Aquitalea magnusonii: one gene and its partner. The protein of the gene in region 2 binds, or shares a complex with, the protein of the main gene of each other region. Links are inferred from orthologs where the notes say so. Each region holds a gene or a part of one and is shown on either strand. Other genes may lie near its edges. The genes, in order: DLM_RS12770 and xseA.

What was found.
Region 1: the proteins of xseA (region 2) and DLM_RS12770 are in contact, whole or in part, in a cryo-EM structure (PDB 8TXR), measured with the Escherichia coli proteins. The link is inferred for Aquitalea magnusonii from one-to-one orthologs.

The regions. Positions count from the first base shown.
Region 1 is NZ_AP018823.1:2,684,929-2,691,516, reverse strand. The notes cover bases 1,422-4,079. They hold DLM_RS12770 (exodeoxyribonuclease VII small subunit), read right to left. Parts: upstream 3,039-4,079; coding sequence 2,805-3,038; downstream 1,422-2,804. Other genes in these bases: DLM_RS12765 (SDR family NAD(P)-dependent oxidoreductase), read left to right, coding at 3,202-4,035; DLM_RS12775 (polyprenyl synthetase family protein), read right to left, coding at 1,919-2,815; dxs (1-deoxy-D-xylulose-5-phosphate synthase), read right to left, coding at 1,422-1,902. Also shown: more of dxs, read right to left, coding at 52-1,421; DLM_RS12760 (helix-turn-helix domain-containing protein), read left to right, coding at 4,257-5,153; DLM_RS12755 (hypothetical protein), read left to right, coding at 5,271-5,636; DLM_RS12750 (NAD-dependent epimerase/dehydratase family protein), read left to right, coding at 5,633-6,487; DLM_RS12745 (DUF2269 family protein), read left to right, coding at 6,484-6,588. UniProt on the Escherichia coli protein: Bidirectionally degrades single-stranded DNA into large acid-insoluble oligonucleotides, which are then degraded further into small acid-soluble oligonucleotides.
Region 2 is NZ_AP018823.1:228,029-234,822, forward strand. What follows is about bases 2,863-5,726. They hold xseA (exodeoxyribonuclease VII large subunit), read right to left. Parts: upstream 5,041-5,726; coding sequence 3,685-5,040; downstream 2,863-3,684. Other genes in these bases: DLM_RS01165 (ArsR/SmtB family transcription factor), read left to right, coding at 2,863-3,099; DLM_RS01170 (DUF4442 domain-containing protein), read right to left, coding at 3,147-3,602; DLM_RS01180 (MotA/TolQ/ExbB proton channel family protein), read left to right, coding at 5,423-5,726. In the rest of the region: DLM_RS01155 (murein hydrolase activator EnvC family protein), read right to left, coding at 1-1,066; gpmI (2,3-bisphosphoglycerate-independent phosphoglycerate mutase), read right to left, coding at 1,169-2,689; more of DLM_RS01165, read left to right, coding at 2,803-2,862; more of DLM_RS01180, read left to right, coding at 5,727-6,046; DLM_RS01185 (ExbD/TolR family protein), read left to right, coding at 6,043-6,462; lpxK (tetraacyldisaccharide 4'-kinase), read left to right, coding at 6,459-6,794. UniProt on the Escherichia coli protein: Bidirectionally degrades single-stranded DNA into large acid-insoluble oligonucleotides, which are then degraded further into small acid-soluble oligonucleotides.

The DNA of each region.
Region 1 (6,588 bases), 2.5 Mb from region 2 along the record:
GCGCGCCTGGCCCCAGGGGCGCTACGCTGTTTTTCTTGGCCGCTGTTGTGACTATTGGGGCAACCAGTTGCGGATACTCGCCTCGATGCCGCTGGCGTTGAGGCCGCAATCGGCCAGCAATACCGTGGGGTCGCCATGTTCAACATAGTCGTCCGGCAGGCCCAGCAGCAAGGCAGGCTTGACGATGCCCATGGCCTGCATGGCCTCCAGACAGCCGGAGCCGGCACCGCCCATCACCACGTTTTCTTCCACGGTGACGATGTAGTCATGCTTGTCGGCCAATTGGCGGATCAAGCCGGTATCCAGCGGTTTGACAAAGCGCATGTCGGCCACCGATGCATCCAGCGCCTCAGCCGCCGCCAGTGCCGGTGCCACCATGCTGCCAAAGGCCAGAATGGCCACCTTGCCCTGGCCGCTGCGGCGCAGCACGCCCTTGCCTACCGGCTGGGCGCTCATTTCCTGCTGGATGTCCACGCCGGGGCCGACGCCGCGCGGGTAGCGCACCGCGGTGGGGCTGTTCATGCAGAAGGCGGTGTACAGCAGTTGGCGGCATTCGTTTTCGTCGGACGGGGCCAGCACCGTCATATTGGGAATGCAGCGCAGGAAGGAAATATCGAAGGCACCGGCGTGGGTGGGGCCATCGGCACCCACCAGACCGGCGCGGTCGATGGCAAACATGACCGGCAGATTCTGCAGCGCCACGTCGTGGATCAGTTGGTCGTAGCCGCGCTGCAGGAAGGTGGAGTAAATCGCCACCACCGGCTTGGCACCATCACAGGCCAGACCAGCAGCAAAGGTAACGGCGTGCTGTTCGGCAATGGCCACGTCGAAGTAGCGGTCCGGGTGTTCCTTCTCGAAGCGCACCAGGCCGGAACCCTCGCGCATGGCCGGGGTGATGCCCACCAGGCGCGCATCCAGCTTGGCCATGTCGCAAATCCAGTCGCCAAACACCTGGGTGTACTGCGGCTTGCCACCACTCTTGCCACCGGCCAGGCCGTTGGCCGGGTCGAACTTGGTGACGCCGTGGTATTTCACCGGGTCGTTCTCGGCCAGCTTGTAGCCGTGGCCCTTCTTGGTGACGATATGCAGGAACTGCGGCCCTTTCAGGCTGCGGATGTTCTTCAGCGTATCCACCAGCACGTCCAGATCGTGCCCGTCGATCGGGCCGATATAGTTGAAGCCGAATTCCTCGAACAGCGTACCGGGGGTGAAGAAGCCCTTGACGTGCTCTTCCACCTTGCTGGCAATTTCCTTCAAGGGCGGGGCCATGCCCAGCACCTTGCTGGAGCCCTCGCGCATGGCGGCGTAGAAGCGGCCGGACATCAGCTTGGCCAGATAATTGTTCAGCGCGCCGACATTGGGCGAAATCGACATGTCGTTGTCGTTGAGGATCACCAGCAAATCGGTATCCATCGCCCCGGCGTTGTTCAGCGCCTCGAAGGCCTGACCGGCGGTCATCGCGCCATCACCGATGATGGCCACGCACTTGCGGTCCAGCCCCTGCATCTTGGCCGCCGCCGCCATGCCCAGCGCCGCACCGATGGAGGTGGACGAATGGCCGACGCCAAAGGTGTCGTAAGGCGATTCCTCGCGCTTGGGAAAGCCCGCCAGCCCGCCTTTCTGCCGCATGCTGCCCATGCGCTCGCGGCGGCCGGTGAGGATTTTGTGCGGATAAGTCTGGTGGCCCACGTCCCATACCAGACGGTCGTCCGGGGTGTTGAACACATAGTGCAGGGCGATGGTCAGCTCGATGCTGCCCAGGTTGGAGGCAAAATGGCCACCGGTCTTGCTGACCGTATCGACCAGGAATTCGCGCAGTTCCGTCGCCAGTTGCGGCAGTTGCTGGCGGCCCAGCGCACGCAGGTCGGAGGGCTGATGAATGGTGTCGAGCAGCGGAGTCATTGTTGTGCTTCTGCGGTTAAAACGAGCGGGCCACAATGTAGTCGGCCAGTTGTTTCAGTCTATCGGCAGCCGGGCCAAAGTCTTCCAGCGCGGCAAAGGCCTGCTCGCGCAGCTCGCGGGCAAACTGTTTGGCCTCGGCCAGACCCATCAGGCTGACGTAAGTAGGCTTGTCGTTGGCGGCGTCCTTGCCGGCGGTTTTGCCCAGCGTGGCGGTATCGGCTTCGCAGTCCAGTACGTCGTCCACCACCTGAAACGCCAGGCCAATGCGTTTGGCAAAGATATCCAGTTGTTCGGTCTGCTTTGCGTTCAAGGGCTGACCGGCCATCGCGCCCAGCAGCACGGCGGCGCGAATCAGCGCACCGGTCTTCAGCATGTGCATGAATTCCAGCTCGGGCAGGTTCAGCGTCTGGCCCACGCTGGCCAGGTCAATCGCCTGGCCACCGGCCATGCCGCCATGGCCGGAAGCGCGCGCCAGCAACTGGCACATGGCCAACTGGCTGGCCGGGCTTACGCCTTCCATCGGGGTGGCAATCAGCTCGAATGCCAGGGTTTGCAGCGCATCACCCACCAACAGGGCGGTGGCTTCGTCGAACTCCACATGACAGGTGGGCTTGCCACGGCGCAGCACATCGTCGTCCATACAGGGCAGGTCGTCGTGGACCAGCGAATAGGCGTGGATCATCTCCACCGCCGCCGCCACGCGTGCCAGGTTTTCCGCGCTGGCACCGCTTAATTCGCCTGCGGCAAAAGCCAGCAGCGGACGCACCCGCTTGCCGCCTTGCAGCGTGGCATAGCGCATGGCCTGATGCAGGCGCTGCGGCAAGGTGTCCGCCGAGGGCAGAAAGCGGGTGAGGGCGGTTTCCATGGTTTGCTGGATCTGCGTCATCCAGCCGATGAAGGATTCATTGGCCATTACTGAGGTCCAGCGGTTTGAGTTCGTCGTTTTCCAGAATTTTCAATTGCTGCTCGGCGTCAGACAGCTTGCCCTGGCAGAACTTGATCAGCTCAATGCCTTGCTTGTACGACGCCAGCGCCGTTTCCAGCGGCACATCGCCGCCTTCCATCGCCTGGATGATGTCCTCCAGCTGCGCCAGCGCGGTTTCAAAGCTGGCCGGGGCTTTGGCGGATTTCGCCATGGCGTTTTCCTTGTCGCAAAATCGGTAGTCGGCCATTTTATTCCATTTCCACGGCAACACGATATTTTTGTCAGGCTGGCAGGCCGCAGCGAAACCGCTTTAGCAATGCCGTCAGGATGGTGTAGGGTTGCGCCTGTTTGCCTGATTTCGACGAGGTTGTGACGTGTCCCACCCCCCTTGCATTCTGATTACCGGCTGCTCCAGCGGCATTGGTTACCACACGGCAAAACTGTTCGCCCAGCGTGGCTGGCGGGTGTTTGCCAGTTGTCGCCGTGCCGAGGATGTGGCCCGGCTGCAAGCCGAAGGGCTGGAAAGCCTGCAACTGGATGTCACCGACAGCGCTTGCATTGAGCGCGCACTGCAAGCCGTGCTGCAGCAGACTGGCGGGCGGCTGGATGCCCTGTTCAATAATGCAGGTTTCGGCCAGCCCGGCGCGGTGGAAGACATCCACCGCCAGGCCATGCGCGAGCAGTTTGAAACCAATCTGTTCGGCCCGTGGGAACTCACCAATGCCGTGCTGCCCGTCATGCGCGCCCAGGGCCATGGCCGCATCATCTATAACAGTTCCATTCTGGGGTTTGCCGCCATGCGCTGGCGCGGCGCCTACAACGCCAGCAAGTTTGCCATGGAAGGCATGTGCGACACCCTGCGGCAAGAGCTGCACGGAACCGGCATTTTTGTCTCGCTGGTGGAGCCGGGGCCGATTGAAAGCCGCTTCCGCCCCAATGCCCTGCAACGCTTCTTGCAGAATGTGGATGTGGCCGGCAGCGTGCATCGCGAGGAATACGAACGCCAGTTAGTACGCCTTAAAAAAGAAGGCCACGCCGCACCCTTCACCCTGCCCGCCACCGCCGTGGGCGAGGCGGTATGGCAGGCGGTCAGCGCCAGCCGCCCCAGGGAGCGCTACCGCATCACCAAACCCACCAAGGTGTTCTGGGTGCTACGCCGCGTGCTGTCCACCCGCGCTTTTGACTGGGCGCTGCGCAAGGCGGTGTAAGGCTGTGGAATGATGGGGGGAGCTGAAGTCCTGACGTGGTCAGCCTGCTCGCTTACAATCAGCCTTCCCCTGATGGACACCTTACTACTGCCATGATCGTTGCTTGCGGCCTGTTATTGGCCGGTTACTCAATATTCAGTTGCCTGCTGCTTGTCATCACGCACTTTCGCCCCGGCAGTTACCCGGATCAGCCCCATTCACGCCAGATGGGCATCGCTTTCTTGTTGACACTGGCAGTGCTGCAGGGGGTGCATGCTGCCTTGTTGCTTGGCTATCCCGATGCCTTGGCATCCGTGCTTTATCGGGCCTGTTTGTTTGCCGCCGCGCCCTGTTTCTATTTCTACAGCCATCCCTTACTACACCCGTCATTGAGCAAGGGCAGCCTGTGGCGCAAATGGCCGCACCTATTGCCTGTATTGCTAGGCACAATGCTGCCATTTGCACTGGCCTTCCCCCTGGCTTTTGCCTTGGGCATGGCGTATCTGCTGTGGTTTGCCCGTTCCATCTATCGACTTCGCGCAGAACGTGAATGTTTTCAGCGTGAACTGCTGCTGGTAGGGGGGGTAGTGCTGATTGCAGCCCTGGTTGCCCTGGCCGGTTTGCTGCCCACGCGCATTCATACAGCGCAATTTTTTGCGCTGTATTCCTGTGCCATCGGTATGGCGTTGTGGTTGACGCAATTGACCTTGGGCTTACGTCCGGCCATGCAGGAAGACATTGTTGCCGCTGCCAATGAAGCCTATCGCACCAGCACCCTCGGCAATGTGGACTGTGAGCGGGTACAAGCCAGGCTGGAGCAGTTGATGCGTGAGGAACGGCTGTACCAAAATGCAGAGCTTAGTTTGCCGATGTTGGCTCAACAGCTGGGATTGGGCGCACATCAATTATCAGAGCTGCTCAATATCCGCCTGGCCAAGGGCTTTTCACGTTATTTGCGTGAACAACGCGTGGCCGCTGCCTGCACCATGCTGCTGGCAGAGCCATCGGCATCGGTACTGTCGGTTGGCCTGAGTGTTGGTTTTGCCTCGCAATCAAACTTTTATGAAGCATTCCGCGAGATCCAAGGCATGACGCCGGGTAGCTATCGAAAGCTGATGAGTGCCGAAAAAACAGCATGAAGTGCTTCTGTTTTATCATTCCGGATTAAATAAATGCTTCTGTTTGTGCCGAGCGGAAGCTTTGCCTGCTAGTAAAAATCATGATGAGGGCTCCTGAACACACCTGAGGAGCTCAAGATGGCCGACATTCTTCCCCTGCTGTTGAAATGCCTGTTAAGCCTCGTCATCAGTACAATTGTCATCCGCATCCTGCAACGTCATCTGGCCGCCTTGCTACAGCGCCTGTGCCAGGACGCAACTGCCGCTGCATTCTGGCGCGACTATACCTGGCTGACCCTGGCCATGGTGCCGTTGGTACTTCTCATCATCAGCGATTGGCTATTCTGGGATGCCGACCTTGTCGACAGCCTGCGTGTCAGTCTGCTGTCAATCTTTGGCGGCTTGCTCTTTTGCTTAATAAAAATTAAGCGCCATATCGACCGTTTCATTGCCATCCCGGCGCATGATGCCAGTACTGCGTCCAAGCAGGAGTCTAGGGCATGAAGCTTCTCCTCACGGGTGGGGATGGCTTTATTGGCCGTCACCTGCATGCACGCTTGCAAGCCGCAGGACACTGCACACGCTTGCTTTCCAGACGCCATGGCTGTGACTTTGTCAGCATGACCGAACCCAGGCACTGGCTACCCTGGGTCAAGGGGCTGGATGCCGTAATCAATTGCGCGGGTATTTTCACCGCCACGCGCCAGCAAACCTTTGACCGGGTGCATACCGACGCCCCCGTCGCCCTGTTCCAGGCCTGTGCCGAAGCGGGCATTACGCGAGTTGTGCAAGTATCCGCCTTGGGGGCGGATGTCCATGCGTACAGCCCGTTTCTGCGCAGCAAGGGCAGGGCAGATGCCTTTTTGCAAATGCTTCCACTCAAATGGATGGTATTGCGCCCCTCCTTGGTTGTCGGCAAGGGAGGGACCAGCAGTCATTTAATGCAGCAATTGGCACGGTTGCCGTTGATTCCGATACCGGGCGATGGCAAGCAAGTCATTCAACCTGTCCATATCGAAGATGTTGCCCTTGCCTTGCTGCATGCGCTAGAGCAAGAACCCGCATGTCGTGTTGTCGCTGCCGTCGGGCCGCGTCGATATACCTTGCTTGATTGGGTTGCTGCACTGCGCCAACAGCAGGACTTGGCGGAGGCACGCTTCTGTCGTCTGCCACTATCACTGGCACGCCTGATTTGCCTGATAGGCCAGGGACTGCACCCGCTGCTACAGACCGATGCACTGGACATGCTCCAGGCAGGGAGCTACAGCGAGCTGCAACCCTTTGTCGAACTCCTGGGCCGCATGCCGCAATCGCCGCTGCATGCCCTTGCCAGCTCAGCCGGAGAATCAAGATGAGTTATTCAGCCATCAAAACATTACATATCCTCAGTATGGTCCTGCTGTTTGGTACCGGGTTTGGCAGTGCATTTTACAAATGGATGGCCGACCGTTCAGGC
Region 2 (6,794 bases):
GGCCAGCGGAGGTGCGGATGAATACACCCTTCCACGAAGTGCCTTCACTGCGCGCGCTGCCAAAGCGGCCTGCCAGTTGTCCTGATACCGGCATCTTCATACGGCCTTGCAGGCTGGCAAAGGCCTTGCCTGCCGCGCTGCTGTCAGCCACCTCTTCAACCGGCTTCTCTTGGGGTACCGGAACCGATTTTCTGGCCACTTCCGGTACCGGCTTGCCTTGTTTGCGCGCGCTTTCTGCCAGTTTGCGGCGGCGTTCGTTTTCTTTCTTGGCCGCCAGTGCCGCGGCCTGGCGGGCCTTGCGTTCTTCCGCCGCCTTGCGGATGGCTTCCTGGCGGCGGCGCTCGATTTCCTGGTTGATCTGGGCAATCAGGTTGGTCAGCCGCTTTTCATCTTCCTGCAGCTTGCTCAGCCGGCTTTGTCCGGCCTGGATTTCGCCGGATATCTTGTTCAACTGGGCAAGCTTGTTGGTCTTGCTGTTGAGCAGGGCGTTTTTTTCCCGGCTTTTGTGGTTGGACAGCGCATCCAGGCGGGCCAGCTCCTGTTCCAGCTGGAAGGTTAGCGCTTCAAGCTCATGTTGATGGCTGATCAGTTGCGTCACCATTTGCTGCTGTGCCTTGGCAATATGCTGGTAATACACCATGTCGCGCGAAGTCTGGTTCGGATCGTCGGCGTTGAGCATCAGCTTCATGGCGTCGTGATCGCCACTCTTGTACTGCCTGGCCAGCATCTGCGCTACGCGCTGGCGGGTTTCTGCCAGTTTGCGCGCGGTGGTTTGCACTTGCTGGCGCAAGTCTGCCAGTTGCTGTGCCGAGTTATTCTGTTTGTTTTCCAGCTTGGCAATCACCTGATTGGTTTGGGCAATTGCCTGCTCCGATTCTTGAATGGCGGATTTGGCTTCCTGTTGCACCGCCTGTTTCTGCGCCAGATCCTTCTTCAGATTATCGATTTCCTTGCGCACCGATTGCAGGTTCTGTTGCTGTGGGGCTGTGGACAAGGGATGGGAGGCAGGGGAGGGGGCGGCCTGGGCCGCGCCAGCCAGCAGGGCTAGCAGCAATATCGGTTTCATTCCATTTTCGCTTCGGATTACACCTGTTGCCTGCATGATAACAGGCCACGGCATGCCGGGCAGCTTCATTGCCGGCCTGCGTGGCAGGCCGGCCTGAAGGTCTTACGCGAAGTCGATCAGCGAGCGGCCGGTCATTTCCGCCGGCTGGGGCAGGCCCATGATCGCCAACAAAGAAGGCGCAATATCGCGCAGCGCGCCGCCTTCCTTGATGTGTGCCGGGCGGCCTACATACAGGAAGGGCACCTTGTCCAGGGTGTGCTGGGTATGCGGCTGATGGTGGGCGGCATCGTACATCTGTTCGCAGTTGCCATGGTCGGCGGTAATCAGCACCTCGCCGCCTGCCGCCTGCATGGCTTCCACGCAGCGTTTGACGCAGGCGTCCAGCGTTTCCACTGCCTTGACCGCGGCATCGAACTTGCCGGTATGCCCCACCATGTCGCCATTGGCGTAGTTGCAAATGATGGCCTGGTACTTGCCGGAGGCAATGGCTTCAACAATGTGATCGGTGACTTGCGGAGCATTCATTTCCGGCTGCAAGTCATAGGTTGCCACCTTGGGGGAAGGCACCAGAATGCGGTCCTCACCGGGGTAAACCTGCTCTTCGCCACCGTTGAAGAAGTAGGTAACGTGCGGATACTTCTCGGTCTCGGCAATGCGTAGCTGTTTCAGGCCCTGCCCGGCGAGATATTCACCAAAGCCGTTGCTGATCTTTTGCGGGGCATAGGCCACCGGGTTGCTGTAGGCCTCGCCGTAGGACGTCAGCGTGACAAACTGTCCCAGCTTGGGCTGCCGCGCACTGAAACCATTGAAGGCCGGGTCGGTGAGGGCTGTGGTGAGCTGGCGCGCACGGTCGGCGCGGAAGTTCATGAAGATGGCGACATCGCCATCCTGCATCTTGACCGGAGCGCCAATGCCGCTTGCCGCAACGAATTCGTCGTTTTCATCACGGGCATAGGCGGCTGCCAGCGCTTGCAGACCGCTGTCCGCATGGTGCAGGCCTTCGCCTTCCACCAGCAGGCGATAGGCGGGTTCCACGCGTTCCCAGCGCTTGTCGCGGTCCATGGCCCAGTAGCGGCCGGTGACGGAAACCAGGCGGGCAGCCGGGCAACTGGCCAGCACTTCATCCAGACGCTTGAGATAGGTTTCGGCACTGCGCGGCGGGGTGTCGCGGCCATCCAGGAAGGCATGCACGTAAATATGCGGAACGCCGGCAGCCTGGGCGGCACGGATCAGCGCGAAAATGTGATTTTCATGGCTGTGAACACCGCCATCGGACAACAGGCCCATCACATGCAGTGCCGAACCCTTGGCTTGTTGAATGGCCTGCTGCAGGACCGGATTCTGCTCGAAGCGGTTCTCTTCGATATCGCAATCGATTCGGCTGATGTCCTGTTGAACAATCCGCCCGGCACCGATGTTGAGGTGGCCCACTTCGGAGTTGCCGAACTGTCCTTTGGGCAGGCCGACAAAGCCTTCCGAGGCATCAATCACGCCGTAGGGATACTGCTGTTTGAGCGCATCCCAGGTGGGGGTGTTGGCATGCAGGATGGCGTTGTCGTCACCTTCCAGCCGGTGTCCGAAGCCGTCGAGAATGAGGAGTAAAACGGGTGTGATAGCTGTCATGATGTCCACAATCAGAATATTAGAAATTCTTGATGGTATTGATTTTTTTAGTTAGTATTGTACCGTAGTCAAACCAATATAAATACGCATTGCAAACTACTTAGGAGCAGAGCTTGCTGTTCAATGATGACCAGATCGAACAGTCCTCGCGGGCAATGAAGGCGATGTCACATCCCTTGCGGTTGAAGATCATCTCGGTACTGGGCGACCAGGAAGTCAGTGTGCAGGATATTGTGGAGCAGGTGGGAACCTCACAGAGCAACATTTCCCAGCATCTGGCCATCATGCGCGACAAAGGTGTGCTGCGCACGCGCAAGGATGCCAACCGGGTTTATTACCGGGTTGGTGATATTCGTACGCTGGAAGTGTTGAAGATGATGCGTGAAGTATTCTGTGGCTTTGTCGACTGATCTTCCTGTCAGTGTTTGCTCATGAAAAAAGGTCGCTTAAAGGTCGCTTAGCGGCCTTTTTTGCGTCTTACATACAAGATTTTGTTGACGGTAGCCACGATATCACCGGCTTCATCACGGATATCCACTGTCAGCTCTGGCAGATACTTCTCGCCCCCGGCGGTGCGGTGGCGGATGTCCTGCAATTGGCTGTCCTGCAGAGTGAAACAGGCCGTCACCACGCCCTTGCCCGGCTTGTGATACTCAATGGCTCCTGCCTTATCCCATACCACGTAGTCACGTCCCAGTGATTGCATCAGCATCAGCATGAAAAACGGATCGGTCATGGCGTACAGGCTGCCACCAAAATGCACGCCCACATAGTTGCGATTGGTCAATCCCAGACGCAGCTGTACGTTAATCTGTTTCCAGTCCGCTGCGATGTGGCGAACCTTGATGCCGGCACCAAGGAAGGGAGGCCACAGGTTAATCAGGGTCTTGAGCAGGCGCGGTGATGGTTTCATATAGAAATTTCAAACGGTTGTTTGATTTCTATGCTCAACAAAATGCCCGGCCCTGTCAAGCCAGGCAGGCGTTGGCGCTCGCTTAGAATGGCAGCTCTGGCTGCGCACCCTGCGGATGGTCGATCACTGCTTCGGTCACACCCTCTGCCAGGCGCAGCAGGACTCTTTCCTGATTCAGCAACTCCTGTGGCGATTTTACCGCCTGGCCATCGCGCTTTTGCACAATGGCATACCCCCGGCTTAGCACCGCTTCGGGATTCATCGCTTCCAGCGTTACCGCCAGTTGCTGCAAGTTTTGTTGCCTGTGCTGCAAAAGCTGGCGGATATTGCGTTGCAACTGTCTGCCCAGTTGCTTGAGCTGATCTTGCTGCTGCGTCAACTGCGGCTGGTGTCGCTGCAGACGGCTGTTGGCCAGTTGCAGACTGAAGCGACGGCGGGCAAACAGATTGTCCAGTCCGCGTTGTAGCCGGGACTGCGCCTGTTGCAGGCTTAGGCTTTGTCGGCGCATGGTGTCGCCAGGGTGGCTCAGGCGGCGTGCCAGATAGTCCAGGCGCTGGGATTTGTCGACCAGCAAGCGCCCAAGTGCGCGTTCCAGACCACGCTTGCCTTGTTCCAGTTGTTGGCGTAGTTGCTCCTGGTTGGGAGAAACCAGTTCTGCTGCCGCAGTGGGCGTGGGAGCGCGGCGGTCGGCAACAAAATCGCAGATGGTGAAGTCGGTTTCGTGGCCAACACCGCTGACGATGGGAATCCGGCATGCGGCCACTGCGCGGGCAACGATTTCTTCATTGAATGACCATAGGTCTTCAATGCTGCCACCGCCACGGCAGACGATCAGCACATCAACCTCCTGCCTTTGTGATGCTTGTTCAATGGCGCTGGCAATCTGGCGGGCTGCGCTTTCTCCTTGCACCGGGGCGGGGTAAAGAATGACCGGGATGGTAGGCATGCGCCGACGCAGCGTGGTGACCACGTCGCGTAATGCAGCGGCGGCAGGCGAGGTAACAATGCCGATGGCTGCGGGATGAACAGGCAGTGGCCGCTTGCGTGCCGCATCAAACAAACCTTCTGCATTTAGCCGGTTTTTCAATTTCTCGAAGGCTTCGTACAGGCGCCCAAGGCCGGCGGAGCGCATGGTGTCGACATTGATCTGGTAATCACCGCGCGCTTCATACAGTGTCACCAGTCCCTTGAGTTCCACCTGCATGCCTTCTGCCAACCTGAAGGGCAGCAGGGATAGTTTGTGGCGGAACATCACGCAGCGAATCTGTGCGCCGGCATCTTTGAGTGAGAAGTATGCGTGGCCTGATGCTGCCAAGGTCAGATTGGATATTTCTCCGCCAATCCACATCGGTGGCAAACCGGATTCCAGCAGGTCTCTTACCATGCGGTTAAGCGAAGAAACACTGATTACGTCATTTGCCGTGCTATTGAAATTCATGCTTGTCAAGTCATCCACAGCAGAAAATACCGTTTTTTGTCGTCTGTAAATTGTCCGACAAGGTAGAAGAATGGTATTTTCCGGTTTAATAAAATTCTTTTAAAAACAATGGCCTGCGTTATTTGTGCAAAATGCGGGCAATGGTGTGGAACAGGCGTTGGCGCTGCATTCGGCTTGTCTGTACACAAGCTTATCAACAAAGTTATCCACAGCATCTGTGGATGTCGGCAAATTTTCCTTAGAAAATCGAAGCTTAGCGAATTTTCTTGCAGGTGCTTGCGAAAAAGCTTTTTTTGCCGCCGCCTGATCATGGGCCATGGTTGCCGAGAAGTCTGGCAACCGCTAAAGTTTAGCGTTTAGCTACAGCTTTGGAGAATGTTTCGTGTGGTCAATTGTTGAAGCGGCCGGCTGGCCGATCTGGACCATCATACTGGCCTCGGTCATTTCGCTGGCCATCATCTTCGAGCGTCTGTTCAGTTTGCGCGCCTCGCTGATTGTTCCGGAGGGCTTGCTGGCGCAGACCGTAGCCGAATTCCGCCGCGCCGGTGCCTCGTCCGAATTGCTGCAACTGCTGCAAAATCATTCACCACTTGGCAAATTGTTTGCTGCCGGCTTGCGCAATGTGAGTGTCAGCCGAGAAGTGATGAAAGACGCCATTGAAGACGAAGGCCGGGTGGTGGCGCATCACCTGGAGCGTTTCCTCAATACACTGGGCACGATTGCGGCCATGGCACCCTTGCTGGGCCTGCTGGGAACGGTAATCGGGATGATCGAAATCTTCGGCTCCCAGGCCCCCGGTGGCTCCAGCAACCCGCAGCAACTGGCGCATGGCATTTCCATCGCGCTTTACAACACCGCATTTGGCTTGATCGTGGCCATTCCCAGCATGATGTTCTACCGTCACTTCCGTGCCCGTGTGGATGGCCTGCTGGTGGAGATGGAGGCCCAGGCAGTCAAGCTGGTGGAAGTTGTACACGGCGAACGCCAGAATGGTAGCCAGCCATGAATTTCCGCCGCGGCCGGCAACGGGAGGAGCCGGAAATCAACTTCATCCCGATGATTGACCTGCTGCTGGTCATCCTGATCTTCCTGATGGTTACCACCACGTATTCCAAGTTTGCCGAGATGAAAATCAATCTGCCCAGTGCGCAGGGGGATACCAGCCAGCAAGTGGCCACGCCGATTACCGTGGCGGTGGCTGCCAGCGGTGAAATGGAAGTGGCCGGGCGCAAGCTGGCGGCAGGGGACAAGGCTGGCTTGCAAACGCAGTTGCGTGATGCGGCAGCCGGCAAGAAAGATCCGGTTGTCGTGGTGAATGCCGATGCCAAGGCGACGCACCAGGCGGTGGTCAGCGTCATGGAGGCTGCCCGTGCCGCCGGTTTGTTGCAGCTGACATTCGCGACGCAGAACACCACGCCGTGAGTCGACTCAGTCAATTGATCGAACGCCACTGGTATCAACCGACATGGTGGCTGACAGCCCTTCTGGCTCCGCTGGAAGGGCTGTTTGCACTGGTTTCTGCGCTGCGCCGTGCCGGCTATCGCCTTGGTGTGTGGCGCAGTTATCGCTTGCCTGTTCCTCTTGTGGTCATCGGTAACATCAATGTCGGTGGCGTCGGCAAGACACCGCTGACACTGAGCTTGTTGGCCGATCTGCAAGCCCGTGGCGTGCGTGTGGGGGTGATCAGCCGGGGTTATGGCGGCAGCCACCGGCAAGCAACACTGGTGGCGGTGGACAGCCCGGCCGGACTGGTT